2 regions of the Peribacillus sp. NPDC101480 genome follow, and region 2 is predicted to be linked to the other one. Evidence: riboswitches for the same ligand, from Rfam matches in the RefSeq annotation. Region 2 holds a riboswitch; the other holds the start of a gene.
The links. A riboswitch is a leader RNA that binds a small molecule or an ion and turns the genes downstream of it on or off. The one in region 2 is predicted to bind S-adenosylmethionine.
Positions count from the first base shown of each region.

Region 1: another riboswitch for S-adenosylmethionine. It lies ahead of ACQKMF_RS17870 (YezD family protein); the one in region 2 lies ahead of ACQKMF_RS19770 (sugar ABC transporter substrate-binding protein).

Region 1 covers NZ_JBNNSB010000005.1:151,419-159,299, reverse strand. Annotated here, with positions in the region: gene ACQKMF_RS17900 (PLP-dependent aminotransferase family protein) at 1-297, opposite strand, end outside; gene pdxS (pyridoxal 5'-phosphate synthase lyase subunit PdxS) at 433-1,320, shown strand; gene pdxT (pyridoxal 5'-phosphate synthase glutaminase subunit PdxT) at 1,322-1,921, shown strand; partial or broken gene ACQKMF_RS17885 (SDR family NAD(P)-dependent oxidoreductase) at 2,132-2,817, shown strand; gene ACQKMF_RS17880 (TetR/AcrR family transcriptional regulator) at 2,992-3,579, shown strand; gene ssuE (NADPH-dependent FMN reductase) at 3,769-4,302, shown strand; SAM riboswitch class I at 4,585-4,693, shown strand; gene ACQKMF_RS17870 (YezD family protein) at 4,864-5,007, shown strand; gene ACQKMF_RS17865 (phosphoadenylyl-sulfate reductase) at 5,189-5,893, shown strand; gene sat (sulfate adenylyltransferase) at 5,923-7,071, shown strand; gene cysC (adenylyl-sulfate kinase) at 7,114-7,713, shown strand; gene ACQKMF_RS17850 (nitrite/sulfite reductase) at 7,730-7,881, shown strand, end outside.
Region 2 covers NZ_JBNNSB010000006.1:100,649-108,529, reverse strand. Annotated here, with positions in the region: gene ACQKMF_RS19795 (ketoacyl-ACP synthase III) at 1-320, opposite strand, end outside; gene ACQKMF_RS19790 (winged helix-turn-helix transcriptional regulator) at 627-977, opposite strand; gene ACQKMF_RS19785 (nitroreductase family protein) at 1,103-1,726, shown strand; gene ACQKMF_RS19780 (ABC transporter permease) at 1,899-2,903, opposite strand; gene ACQKMF_RS19775 (sugar ABC transporter ATP-binding protein) at 2,905-4,407, opposite strand; gene ACQKMF_RS19770 (sugar ABC transporter substrate-binding protein) at 4,465-5,577, opposite strand; SAM riboswitch class I at 5,693-5,798, opposite strand; gene ACQKMF_RS19765 (GTPase domain-containing protein) at 5,894-7,881, opposite strand, start outside.

The DNA.
Region 1 (7,881 bases), on a different contig from region 2:
ATTGATTTGTTCCACTGATACTTCGTTAGTTTGTGTATACTCTAAATCCTCGAATGTTTGAATATAGTACCCTTTTCTTGGTATGACTTCAACGTATCCTTCAGCAGTCAATTGTTCATATGCAGTCTCCACAGTATTTTGACTTATTTGCAGGAACTCTGCCAATTTCCGTTTGGAAGGCAGTTTTGTGCCGTAAAGAAGACGGCCTTCAATGATTTCTTTTTTAATATATGAATATAATTGTTCGTACAAAGGTACTTCACTTAACCGATTTAAATCGCAAGAAAGCATATTCATTTTGTTGCCACCTTTTTGATAAATTTTTACTGACCCCATTAAATTTATTAAAACTGACACTTTCAATGCGGTCAACTCTTTTTTATACTAAGCCTAACAAATCTAAAAAATGCAAATATTAGGGGGAAGAAAAAAATGGAAAAATTATTAGGAACTGACACAGTAAAAAGAGGAATGGCACAAATGCAAAAGGGTGGCGTGATCATGGACGTCATTAACGCAGAACAAGCAAAAATCGCAGAAGCATCTGGTGCTGTCGCTGTCATGGCATTGGAAAGGGTTCCTTCCGACATCCGTGCGGCTGGCGGCGTAGCAAGAATGGCAGATCCGCGAATTGTCGAGGAAGTAATGAATGCAGTGTCCATCCCGGTCATGGCTAAAGCAAGGATTGGCCATATCGTTGAATCAAGGGTCCTGGAATCAATGGGAGTGGATTATATAGATGAAAGTGAAGTGCTGACTCCTGCGGATGAAGAATACCATATTCTAAAAAGTGATTTCACAGTACCTTTCGTTTGTGGCTGCCGTGATTTAGGCGAAGCTGCGCGCCGTATTGGTGAAGGAGCATCAATGCTTCGTACAAAAGGAGAACCAGGAACAGGTAATATTGTGGAAGCTGTGCGTCATATGAGAAAGGTACAGTCACAAATTCGCAAAGTGAGCATCATGAGTGATGATGAATTAATGACAGAGGCAAAAAATCTTGGAGCCCCTTATGAAATTTTAAGAGAAATCAAACGCACAGGTAAATTGCCTGTAGTTAACTTTGCAGCCGGCGGAATTGCCACTCCAGCAGATGCTGCATTGATGATGGAATTGGGAGCAGATGGCGTTTTCGTTGGGTCTGGTATTTTTAAATCTGAAACTCCAGAAAAATTCGCCTCCGCAATCGTTCAAGCGACTACATATTTCACGGATTATGAATTGATTGGCCGGTTGTCCAAAGAGTTAGGAAGTGCAATGAAAGGAATTGATATTTCCAAACTAGCTCCGGCAGAACGGATGCAGGAACGTGGATGGTAATATGATAACTATCGGTGTTTTGGGATTACAGGGAGCGGTTGAAGAACACTTGAATCAAATCAAAGCTGCCGGCGAACAAGCAGTTATAGTAAAAAAGCCGGAGCAGTTACTTGAAATCGATGGTTTGATCATTCCGGGCGGAGAAAGCACGACGATGAGGAAGCTAATGGATCGTTATGGATTTATGGAACCGGTCAAAACTTTCTTCGAAGATAAAAAGCCAATTTTCGGTACATGTGCTGGGATGGTATTGGCGGCCAATGAATTGACTGGCGATGAGAAGGCCTATCTTGGACTAATGGACATTTCCGTGAAAAGGAACGGATTTGGACGTCAAAAGGATAGTTTCGAGGCTGAACTATCAATCAAAGGAATGGAAACTCCTTATAAGGCAGTTTTCATCCGGGCGCCATTTGCTGATGGAATTGGAGAAGGTGTAGAAGTATTGGCTGTTTATGAAGAGAATGTAGTGGCTGCGAGACAAGACCATGTCCTCGTTAGTGCGTTTCATCCAGAATTAACAGGTGATGATCGTTTTATGCAGCTTTTCATTGAAATGGTGAAGACATCCATAAGTAAGGCCGAATTGAAAACCTGTTAAAAAATGAAGCTGTCCTATTAATAGGACAGCTTTACTTTTGAAAGCTCAAAACCCTATATAAATACATATTGCTTGAATTAAATATTCTTTACTTTTGTAATTAAAAAAGGTAAGTAAACACTCACTAAATTTCGGTGTTGAAAGGGGAATGTATATGACAGCAAGAGTTGCAGTACAGGAGGAGCAAGCGGTATTGGCCGAGCCACATGTTTGAAATTCGCAGCAAAAGGGGACAAGGTCGTTGTTGCGGATTTTAATGAAGAAATGGGACAGGAAACCGTTGAACAGATAACAGCGGATGGCGGAGAGGCCATTTTTGTAAAAACGGATGTTTCTAAGCAGGAGGATGTTGAATCCTTAATCAAAAAAGCAGCGGAAAGATTCGGAAGGATCGATATCATGTTTAATAATGCCGGCATCGGTGCAGGCGGTATGATCCCCAATCAAGATATGGAGGGTTACTTCAAAACGATTGGAGTGAATCAGCACGGAGTTGCCTTTGGAATCATGGCAGCAGGACGGAAAATGAAGGAGCTAGGTAACAAGGGGGTCATTATTAATACCGCTTCTGTGTTTGGCTACTTAGCTTCCCACGGAACCTTTGCCTATCAGGCGACTAAAGGAGCTGTAAGAATTATGACACAGACCGCCGCTTTGGAATTGGGTGCTTATGGCATACGGGTAGTGGGCATTGCGCCAGGCGGGGTTGACACTCCTATCATTCAAGGCTATAAAGATATGGGAATCATCGATAAATTGAATGCAAGTCAAATGCGCGGTAAATTAATTAAGCCAGAAGCCGTTGCAAATGCCGTCTATCTATTATCGTTAGAGGAAGCAATGCGATCAATGGAAGTGTAGTCATGGTCGATGATGGCTATGCATCCTTTAAGTGATTTTCTGTAAAAGAAAACTTCGTCCCAATTTAGACGATGTTTTCTATTTATGATATATGGGAATATTGAATTCTAATGAATCAAAGGTAATATTGACCGATTGATACCATCGGGATATCATGTTAAATAGATTGGTGACACCGGTCTTATCATCATAAAAGAAGGTTGATATTTTTGAAAAAAGGGCAGCAAACGAAAGAACGAATCATAAATGTAGCCCGGACTCTTTTTGCCACTAAAGGTTTTGACATGACAAGAACGAATGAAATTGCCTCTGCATGCAATGTTTCCGAAGCTACTATTTACAAATACTTTGACAGCAAAAAAGATTTGCTATTAGCTACAATTACCCCTGATGAGAAAGAGGAAACTGAAGATGGGACTAGCCATCTATCCACGGATGATCTAGTGGAGAATCATGTTTGCACCATGATAAATAAAATTCTTGATAATAAAGAACAATTTTCGATACTATTCAGGGAAACACAATTCGATCAAGATATTTCGAAGCAATATGTAGATCAGATTTTCAAGCCGAATGCCAGGCATATTGAAATACAGAAGAGAATAGATAGTGGTGAGATACAATATATCTCTGATATTATCCTATTTAATGTAGGGATCATTTCATTCACATTGGCATTATCTACACATTATGAGATCCACCAGCAGAAAAAGGAGCCATATTTTACTTCTGAACGAATTAAGAGCATTGCTCAACTTTTGGTATATGGTATTCATGGAAAACAAAAACATACATAATGAAACGGTCATATTGAAGGGCTTTAGCATCAAGCCGCAAATATGACCGTTTTATTTTCCTTCAGAGTAGATGTCCAGAGTGTAAGATTTGACTTATATTTTTCAGACTATTACGATAAATGCATACTGTACGAAATGCTTTACGAAGATTTTATCTGGCAATCATGTAATATTGGAGGGGTATATTAAATGAGCGATATCGTAATTTTATCAGGAAGTCCGGCTATTCCGTCCAGAACGGACATTTCACTAAAACATATTCAATCATTAGTCGAAAACGAAGGATTTACTACAGCTTATTTCTCAATCACGGATTTCTCAGCAGATGATTTATTCAAAGGCAAATATAATAGCGAAGATATCTTAAAGCTTTCAGAGAAAATTCAAGCAGCTAGAGGTGTCATTATTGGTTCACCGGTTTATAAGGCTTCTTATACAGGTGTATTGAAGGCCTTGATTGATTTGCTGCCAGAAGGTGCTTTTAAGGGTAAGCCAGTACTGCCAATCATGATTGGCGGAAGTAACAGGCATCTATTGGCGATTGACTATGCACTTAAACCATTAATTTCAATATTAAAAGGCGAGCCGCTGCAGGGCATTTATTTTGTTGATAAGGAAATAGATAAACAGAATTCAGAAAAACCGATAAATGATTTGCATTTAATTGATCGGGTCCAGAGTCAAGTTCAAGAATTTGTAGAAGCGATACAGTTAAGAAATTAATGAATTCGAGTAATCCCTTCGTTTAAAAGGACTGGAATTCGAGAAATTATTTTTTCGGATAGATGACAGGCGCCAATTATAGGCTTGTTAATGAAAATAGACTCATTTTTTTGGAGGCTTTATCTAAAAAGACGAGTCTATTTTCATATTTACATGAACATAAAATCATAATCGGAATAGTGTGTATAAAAATAACAGTTCATCCATAATATTAAACCAAGTTATTTTATAAGAAAACTCCATTGACAAGGATTAAATATATGTTAATATTTAAAATAATAAAACTTATCCAGAGCGACGGAGGGAATTGGCCCTTTGAAGTCCAGCAACCTGCATGGTCGATGCAAGGTGCTACCTCCAACAAAATGTTGATCATTTTGGAAGATAAGGTAAAGATATTTACCTTGGGATCTTTCCATCATGGAAAGATTTTTGCTTTTTGGAAAGTTGTAGGCAAACCATAACAATGTAAGGTTGTTTGGAATTATATAAATCTAAGAAATTCATTTGATCAGCGGTGAAAATAAGAAATTCGCGGATTTTCTTAAAGGAGGAACAGGCTTGGATAAAGAGAATCAGCTTGAAGAAATATTTGAACGACTTCAAGAAATGCTTAATTCTATGAAATATGGGTCCATTACACTTATTGTCCAGGATGGTAAAATCATTCAAATGGAAAGAAATGAAAAATTAAGAATTAAATAAGGTATCTGCTGACTAGAAAAACTAGAGGCGGGTTTAACTGATATAAAGAGAGTATTGGTTAGATTCGTCTCTTTTTTCCTAGAGTCAAATAAACTGGAGAAGATTACAACGGGTATTGATCAACAGTTACTCTAACCTGATACAGCAAGTTTTAGAGGGGGCTACAAAGTTGGCTGCATTAATAAACTATGAAAATTTCAACACTGGGGATTTCCCTGTATTTCCCGAAGACAGTGAGACAAAAGGTGCTTTGGAAGTTCTGCAATGGGCGAATGACCATTATGGAAACGAACTGATTTATGCTTGCAGTTTTGGCATTGAAGGCATCGTGCTTACGGATTTATTGGCGAAGGTCAATCCTTCTGCCAAAATAGTTTTCCTTGATACAGATGTTCATTTTGAGGAAACTTATCAATTGATCGAGCAAGTGAAAAAGCGATATCCAAAGCTTTCGATAGAAATGAAGAAACCTGCCTTGACGCTTGAGGAACAAGCAGCGGAATATGGGGATGAATTATGGGTTAGAGATTCAAATAAGTGCTGTAACATCCGTAAAATCATTCCGCTTACCGATGTGCTTTCAACGGCAACAGCATGGCTTTCGGGACTGCGGAGGGAGCAATCCGAGACAAGGGCTTCGACCGAGTATATCAATAAGGATAATAAGTTCAAGTCAGTTAAAATATGTCCACTCATACATTGGACATGGAAAGATGTTTGGCGCTATGCCCATAAAAACGGACTTCCATATAATATCCTGCATGATAATGGATATCCGAGCATTGGATGTAAAACATGTACAGCACCAGCCTTCAATGCAGATGATTTACGCTCTGGCCGTTGGCAAGGAGCTCAAAAAACGGAATGCGGATTGCATTTATCTTAAATAAATAGAAACCATAGGGGGAAATTAGCATGACAATCAGTTTACCGCACGGAGGAACACTAATCGATCTTTGGGAACCAAATTATGATATTAGTAAAATAACAAAGTCGATCGAAATCGATGAAATTGCTTTAAGTGATCTTGAATTGATAGGCACTGGTGCCTACAGTCCAATTAAAGGATTCTTTACAAAAAGTGACTATGAGACAGTGGTCAAGGATATGAGGCTTAGCAGCGGTCATGTATGGAGCATCCCGATTACGCTGCCTTTGACCGAAGAAACTGCCGAAACCCTTACTATAGGTGAAGAAGTAACGTTGACTCATGAAGGTGAAACATACGGGGTTCTCTCCGTTTCCGATATATACACACCAGATAAGCAATTGGAAGCGACATTAGTTTATCAAACGGATGATGAGAAGCATCCAGGAGTGAAAAATTTATATAACCGCGGTGATGTATATGCCGGCGGGGAAATAAAGTTGATCAAGAGAATAGAGCGTCCGCAGTTTCAAGCTAATTATTTGGACCCGGTCGAGACAAGGAAAGCTTTTGCTGAAAAGGGCTGGGAAACGGTTGTCGGCTTCCAAACCAGGAACCCTGTTCACCGTGCACATGAATACATTCAAAAGACAGCATTGGAGATTGTCGACGGCTTATTCTTAAATCCTCTCGTAGGTGCCACTAAATCAGATGACATTCCGGCAGATGTAAGAATGGAAAGCTATAAAGTGCTGCTTGAAAAATATTATCCTAAGGATCGCGTCTCCCTTGCAGTTTTCCCTGCTGCCATGCGTTATGCAGGACCTAGAGAAGCCATTTTCCATGCCATGGTCCGTAAAAATTATGGTTGCACCCATTTTATCGTCGGACGTGATCATGCGGGTGTGGGCGATTATTATGGCACATATGATGCTCAAAAAATCTTTGGGAATTTCAACGCAGATGAGTTAGGGATCACGCTATTATTCTTTGAACATAGTTTTTATTGTAAAGAATGTGGCAATATGGCTTCCGCTAAAACTTGTCCTCATGGCAAGGAAGACCATGTCATCCTGTCTGGAACGAAAGTAAGGGAAATGCTGCGTAACGGAGAAATTCCTCCAGCTACCTTTAGCCGTAAAGAAGTCATCGAGGTATTGATCGAAGGTCTAAAAAAGAATGAAGTTTATAACTGATCGGACATAAATTGAAGGACCACATGAAGAGGGGGATTATTAATGAGTAAAAGTACGAATGTCACTTGGCATGAAACGTCATTGACCAAGGAGCTCCGCCGGAAGCAAAACGGCCATGAAAGCACAGTTCTATGGTTCACTGGTCTCTCGGGCTCCGGAAAATCAACGATTGCGAACGCGGTCGCTAAAGAGTTATATAATCGGAATATTCGAAGTTATGTTTTGGATGGTGATAATATCCGCCACGGATTAAATAAAGATTTAGGTTTTTCTGAAGAAGATCGAACCGAGAATATTAGACGAATCGGTGAGGTTTCCAAGTTATTCGTGGATAGTGGGCAGTTCGTATTGACCGCCTTCATATCACCTTTCAGGGCAGATCGGCAGATTGTACGTGATTTACTCGATGAAGGGGAGTTTATTGAAGTATACATAAAGTGTCCGATCGAAGAGTGCGAAGTGCGTGATCCAAAAGGTCTTTATGACAAGGCGCGTAAAGGAATCATTAAAGATTTTACCGGAATCGACTCTCCATACGAAGAACCTGAACAACCGGAAATCACTTTAGAATCCGACCAATACAGCATTGAAGAGTGCGTTGAACAGGTAATCGGCTATTTGACAGCAAAGAAAGCGATCTAATCAAGGAGGAAATGTAATGGTTTACGAGAAATTTTGGTCGGAAAATCCACTAATCGCTAAAAATAAAACGGAAATCTGGAAATTGGAAAAAGATGGATTGAAGATATTCGATGATATTCCACATTACGCTGTAAATGGTTTTGATTCCATCCCTAAAGAGAATTGGGA
Region 2 (7,881 bases):
CCAGTATTCTTAATACCTAGCTTTGCTTGGACTAAAGATGCTACACTTGGAGTGTTGAAATCAGGTGTAAAGGTACAGACAATGATCATATCAACATCTTCGACAGATTTATCATACCGTTCCATTAAATCCTTTACAGCTTTATAACCTATATCACTAGTAAACTCTTCTTCATGTGCAATTCTTCGTTCTTTAATACCAGTACGTTTAACAATCCATTCATCATTGGTTTCAACCATTTTTTCTAAGTCTTTATTTGTTAACCTTTTTTCAGGAACATACGAACCTATCGCAGTAATACGTGCTTTGGATTTGAACATAGAATAGCCACCTCGTGTGTATGAATTGCATCATTTTATAACTTGATATTAACACCTGGTACTAATTATAAAGCAAAAAAAATCTTATGCAACTAACCGTTACATTTTAAGAAAAAGAGCGGGGCAAAGCAACTATTTTAAAGTAAAGCACCTGTTAGTTTATTACAATCTCTAGAGAGACTGCCAAAAGTCATCTTCAAGACATTTTGTATTTCTGACAATTATACTGATAGCTTGAATAAATTCTGCTTGCATCACTGAACTTGTCAAAAAAAAAAGCCATACTCCTAGTTGATGCAGCTCTTACTATTTATGATGGCGACAGATTTGTTCTTGTCTTTCGAGATTTTGTTCAACTGCATATGTAGTGCCCCATTCACACATTGTATTTAATACAGGTACAAAGGATTGACCCAACTCAGTTAAACTGTATTCTACTTTTGGTGGTACTACTTTATATACTTCTCTTCGGACAAGCCCATCTCTTTCTAACTGCTTTAATTGGTCGGTCAAAACTTTCTGGGTAATGGCCGGTATTAGAATATAAAACTCTTTTGTCCTCATTGGTTTTTGACTCAGAAAAAAGAGGATTAAGCATTTCCACTTTCCTCCTACAGTATTCATGAAAATATTTATTCCAGTATTTAAACTCTTCATTCCTCATTCCTCCTGAATAGGCACATAAAGGTGGCTATGCCACTTTATTGTGCGTTATTTTCTTCTACATCATGGGTCCATTATACTCTGATTATGAAGCAAATATAACATTGGGAGTGAACACGATGAGTGTAAGGGAGATTATAGAAAAAAGACGTTCCGTAAGGCAGTACGATCCCGATTATAAAATTAGTCCCGAAACGTTGGCGACATTTATTGAAGGAGCCAGTAAATCGCCTAACGGAAACAATATTCAAGCAACACGATACCTGGTTATAGATGAACCATATTTAAAGAATTTGTTACTGCCCATTGCTTTTAATCAGCAACAGGTAATTGAGGCCTCAGTACTGATTGTTATACTAGGTGATTATCAAGCATTTGAAAAAGAAAATATCATAATGATACATGAGGATGAGTTTCAAAAAGGTTATTTTGACGCATCAGTAAGAGATTATCTAACAAACGCGGCAATCAATTATTATCTAAATAAATCAAAAGAGGATTTAAAGGTTGAATTAATAAGAGACGCAAGCCTGGCGTCAATGTCGTTAGTTTTATTGGCGAACGAGGCAGGTCTTGAAACCATTACAATGTCCGGGTATGATTCCGAACAATTAAAGTCAGCTTTAAAAATTTCTGATAGGTATTTAGATGTTATGCTTATCGCCATGGGGAAAGGAATTAAAGAAGGTCACAAAACAGTAAGACACGATGTGAACAAAGTCATTTATAAAAACAAAATATAGTGAGTGTTTTTACTTTTTAAAAATTTGAATATTGGAGATTAGTGTGGAAAGAGGGTTAAAAAGAACCCTCTTCCCCTATCATCTTATAGTTAAAACTCACCACGAGTTACAGTCTCACATTTCATCCACATGCAGACTTATCATATAGTCATATAAACGTAACGGATTCATTTTAGTGTTTTTGTTTGTAATAAGTTACAGCGAGAGCAAGGGCCAGCACTGTTCCTTTGACGATATCCATCGCATAATACGGAACGGACATCATGATCAGCCCATTTTGTAGGATTCCGATCAGGACTGCTCCGACAAAGGTTCCAAAGGCATTCGGTTTTCCCGCTCCTAAAACGGAGGAACCAATGAAGGCAGCCGCGACGGCATCCATTAAATAGGGTGACCCTGAATTGATTTCCGATGTCATGACCCTTGAAGCAAGGACAATCCCCCCGATTGCAGCAAATAGAGCCGAAAGCAGATAGGCAAGGATTTTGTATTTATTGACCGATATCCCGGAAAGTCTCGCCGCTTCCTTATTTCCCCCAATAATGTACATATAACGACCGTGCTTCGTATAAGTCAAAAAGATATGGGTCGCTATCACAATGACGGCCATGATCAGGATTATCCACGGTACCTGGCCAATTTTGGCGAAAAACGGGCTGATCAGTCCTGTTGCGAACGTCCCGTCTGGCATGACCATATTTTGCGAAACCGTGGCCCCTTTTGTATAGGTAAGGGCAATTCCCTGGATAATGAACATGGTAGCCAAAGTCATCAGCATGTCGGGAATTCTCAATTTAACGATCATGAATGAATTCAAGGCGCCTACGACAAGTGAGGCACCGATCGCAGCTAATATGGCAATTAATGTATCCTGTGAAAACCAGACAAACATCGAGATGACGATGGCATTGGCCAATGATGCGACGGAGCCGACGGAAAGGTCGAAGCCATCCACGGTCAGGGATATCGTAATGCCGATCGCAATGATGGTCACGATTGAAATGGAACGCAGGATGTTGACCAGATTCGTAGTTTGAATGAAAGATGGATTGGACACGGCAAAAATTCCAATCAGAATGATAATCGTCAATATTGTGCCGTATTTATAGAAAAAGTCGAATAGTTCCACCTTTTTCTTCACTTTCGCTGTCTGTGTAACAGGATTGGGTATGCTCATTCTATTTTCCTCCTGTTGAATAGAATAGTAGTTCTTCTTCATTCGTTTTACTTGTTTCTAATTCGATGACAGTGCTCCCGTCATATAACACATATGTCCGGTTGGTAATGCCAATGATTTCGGAAAGCTCGGATGATGCATAAATGATCGCCTTCCCATTCCTTGCAAGCTCTGCAATCAATTCGAATATATCCTTCTTGGCTCCAACATCGACCCCTTTCGTTGGTTCATCGAATATGTATACATCCGCATCGGCCATAAGCCATTTCCCGATGGCAACTTTTTGCTGATTGCCACCTGAAAGGTTTTCGACATTCACTTCCCCTGAAGGAGTTTTAATGCCGAGGCTTGCGATCATTTCCTTCGCTCTTTCCTTTTCCGCCTTGCGATTCACGAAGCTGAATGTCTTGGAGAATTTGCCAAGACTGGCTGCCGTCAAGTTCGCCGAGACTGATTCCTGAACAAGGACCCCTTCTTTCCTGCGTTCCTCAGGTACAAGTGCCAGACCGCTTTTTACTGCTTCGTGTGGTGATTTCAAGGAAAGCTTTCGACCATTCAGGATGACTTCCCCCGCTGTGATGGACGTATGGCCGAAAAGGGTTTTACACAGCTCCGTTTTCCCAGCCCCGACCAACCCTGCCAAGCCGATTATCTCGCCTGCTTTAATATTCAAACTGACATTTTTAACTTTCTCTGCATCTGACAATCCGTTCACTTCCAGAATAACGTCGCCAATCGAAGCATTCACTTCAGGAAACTGTTCATCCATGGTTTTTCCAAGCATGTTCTCTACGACTTCGGTACGGGTTATATCTTCCTTCTTTCGACTTGTGACACGCTCCCCATTCCTCATGATTGTAATTTCCTCACAGATTTCAAAAATTTCGGGCAGACGATGTGAAATGAAAATGATTCCCACGCCTTTTTGCTTTAATTCATTTACAATTCGAAAAAGTTCTGTAGTCTCCGTTTGACTTAACGGAGCAGTTGGCTCGTCGAGAATCAGGAATTTGCATTCTGTCGAAACGGCTCTTGCTATCAGGACCATCTGTTTTTCAGCCAAGGTAAGGTCTCTTACCAGCTTTTTCGAAGGGACACGAATTTTCATATCTTCAAGAATAGAAGCCGCTTGGTTATGCAGCTCTTTCCATTGGACCATCTGTTTTTTTCCCATGTTTTGGACCATATCATTCAACATTACATTTTCCCCAACCGTTAAATAAGGGATGAGGGCGGTATCCACTTCCTGATAAACAATTTGAATGCCTTGTTCTTGAGCCGCTTTTGGTGAGCGGATATCCCTCTTCACCCCATCAATATAAATGTCACCTGAATAATGAACATGGGCTCCCGATAAAACTTTCATTAACGTCGATTTCCCTGCTCCGTTTGCACCGACCAATGCGTGGGCTGTCCCCGATTTTACGGAAAAATCAACATCACTCAGCGCCTTCACCCCCGGAAATTCAATCGAAATCTTCTTCATTTCTAGTTGCGTGCCCATGTCCATTCCCCCTTATTGAACAGACACTCCCTTCTACTTGAAAGAGAGTGTCTCTTTTTAATTTTTATAATGATCTTTCAAAACCTTCATCCAATCTTCTTCAAATTCCGTCGATACACCCCAGCCATCGACAATACCAGACAGATTTGCCATGTTCACCGCTTCTTTAGACGCTTGGATTTGCTTTTGTGAAATAAGTGAAGCCTTCAAGTCATAGGTTTGCGGCGTTTCTTCGCCCGCTAATTTTTTAGCCAATATCCTCATATTCACTGCACCGATCAACTTGGGATCTACTGCTGCCGTGTAGGACCATGAGCTATCAGCCGATTGGATTTCCTGGAGATCTGCATTCGAGACATCTATTCCATATATCTTCACTTCATCGCGGCCCGCCTCTTTAATCGCCCGGGCTGCACCGATAGCAAAGGCATCCCATGTTGCGAAAATGGCATCCAATTTACCTTTAGGGTATTTATTCAGCATTGCGGCTACAGCATTTTGTGTCTGAACCGATGTATCAGCAGATGCCACTCCGAATCTTTCGACTTCTTTGATTCCAGGATTTTCTTTTAATTTTTCCTGATAGACTGCATTTCTTCTTACCATTGGAGGAAAACCGTCCACCCAAAGGTATGCAATTGCCGCTTTACCTTTCTGTTCTTTTATCAGCTTATCAAAAGCCAGTGTTGCCAACGCTTCATCATCTTGTGAAGTTAATGTCACGCCTTCTATTTTAGATAGATCGCTTATTGAATCGAATGTGACAACGCTTTTACCTGCATCAACCAACTTTTGAACGTCATTCACAGTTGCTGCATCATCACCATGTGAAATGATATAGCCATCATAATCTTCCTCCAAAGCCTGCGCTATCGCATCATGGAATTTAGCCGTATCACCATTGGCTGTGTAAGTATCCACTTGAAACCCCAGTGCTTCTCCTTCTTCCTTCGCCCCCGCCAGGTATTGGGCCGTATGATCATCACCGCCAATTTTACGGATCACTTTGATTCTGGCTCCATCTCCATCAGCGAATCTTTCCGGAACATTTTCAAATGATACTTTTTCTTCTTTCTTCGACTCTGTGGAACTCTGACCTGTAGAGCACCCCGTTAAAAGCAAAGCGGAAGCGATGGCTGAAATGAATATACCTTTAATAGACCTTTTCATCTTGTTTCCCTCCATTTTTTCTTATTAGTCTTATCAGTTAAGTTGGTGTAAATCCCAAAATAAAAACCTCTCTAATATAGAGAGGTTTAATCGGCTGTTTTGCAGACTTGTCCCTCTCTTATCTGTCAAAACATTTCTGTTTTGCAGGATTTAGCACCAATTCCTAATGGAACGGTTGCTGGGCATCTTAGGGCCAGTCCCTCCGCCACTCTTGATAAGAGATATATCGTGTTACGTTTTCGTAATTATCACTTTATAGGGATATAGTCGTAAAGTCAATAGATTTTTGAATATTTGAAATGTTCCCCGTTATTTTTTATTTTCTTTGAAGCTGGGCTAGACGCTTTTTCTCAATCTTTTCAAGCCGCTCCAACTGCCTTAATTTCACTTCGAACAAAGTGATAGGGTCACGGTAAACTTCCGGATTTTGTTTCATATGCTCCAATGCAGCCTGGTAGTCTTTTATTTCAGTCTGCGTTTGCTCTATCGTTTTTTGAAGTAATGCAAATGAACCGCGATAGAAAAGGGAGATGTCACGATCCAAAGATTTTTCAAACAATCCAAATTGGGTAAGGAAACGCTCCGTGATCATTTCCGCAACATCCAGGTAATCTTCACTTTCCAGGTATTTCTTATAACGATTGTACATATTGGCTTTATTTTGCGGTATCGCCCCAAACAGCTTCCCTGCCCCTTTAAGCAGTAATTGAGATGGAGTCCTGCGCAAAAGGATATTGACGTTTTCGATGCGGATGCTGCTTGTCATCCTGTCGGCATCACGGCGCCAGTCATCCAATACTCTGAAGTCGCCTGCAAGCGTAATCCGTTCTTCTTTGTATAATTCATTGAAACCGGCACTCATCTCATCCATAAACTGCTGGCTTTGTGAGAACTCCATTTGGGAACTGGCAATCCAGTCTTGAAGAGAACGGTAATATTGAGGCATGATCTTGTCAGAAATGAAGTTTTGAATCCGCTCATTCATTTCCTGATTTAACTGTACATGGACCTGACTGAAATCACTGCTTTCCGTTAACGATTTAGAGCAATCCCTCAGTAATTCAGGAATTTTTGAATAAAGCTGATTTTTCACTTCGTCCTTAAGCGAACGATACGACCTTATGATATTTTCACTTTTCTCTTTTTCCAAATCAGCCAATTGGTTGACAGCCCCATTCAGCTTGACTTCCATCTGTTCATTCCAAGAGATGGAATGCTCGCATTTCCGCTCATTGGCTGCCCGTTTTTCTAACAGATAAGATAAAGTTTTACGAATGAATGCCAGGATTTTTTCAGATCTTCTTTCCTTCCAATTTTCATCTTGATAATTCGATTGAAGGAAAGCTGAAAGGTCCTTCAATTGCTGCCGGCTGTCATAATGTTTAGAGAAAGCGAATACTTTCGCATTCGGGAAATAGGCATTCACTTTATCCCATGTTTCGTCTTCCATCCGGACTGCGACCTGATCACTGTATATCGTATCCATTTTATTTAATAAGAAATGAATCGGCAGTTTCGGAGCCATCATTTGAATTTCCAATAACAGATCCCGTTCGCTGCCGGTGAAAGGCGCCCGGGCGTCAAGAACGAACATCAATCCATCACTGCCATGTAAATAGCCCTGGAAATCGGATTCCACGCTTTTTTCCCCATTGAACCCAGGAGTATCCAATAATCGAAGATGATTATTCCTTAAGTAGTCACTGATGATGGTCACATCGACAATAGTCCCGCGCTGGCGGCGTGTTTCATCCAAATCAGTTAGCTCCTCGACAACTTTGCTATCTGTATCGGTAATTTCAAGGATTTCCAAATCATCCCCATCTTTGACACTGACTAGTGACGAATGATCTTCAGCGGCAATGCTCTCACCAACGATTGACTGAATAAAGGATGTCTTGCCATTTCCTGTACTTCCAGCAAGAAGAAGATTGAAATTCCGGGTATCCTTAAGCCCGTCTACCATCCATTTAAGCTTATTGCCAACCTTTAAATCATTATCTTCAGCCCACTGGATAATGGAATTGAACAGTTTCTCTCCCGCTTCCAGTCCGCCTCCCAATTTAGGCGATTTCGAAAGCAGGCTCTCTGCGTCCTGAATGACCAACGCATTGATCGTATCCGGGAAGATTTCATTCCAGGACAACGCGGATGCCGCCGCAAACAGCGAGAGCTCCCCGTCTGCGATTTTGAGCCAGTTTTCCAGCAACCTTGGCACGACAGGACTTAATTCCTTGATTAGGTGCGTTCCTTCTAACAGACCTGCATATGCATCCCTGTAATAGACGGAAAGCTCATCCCATA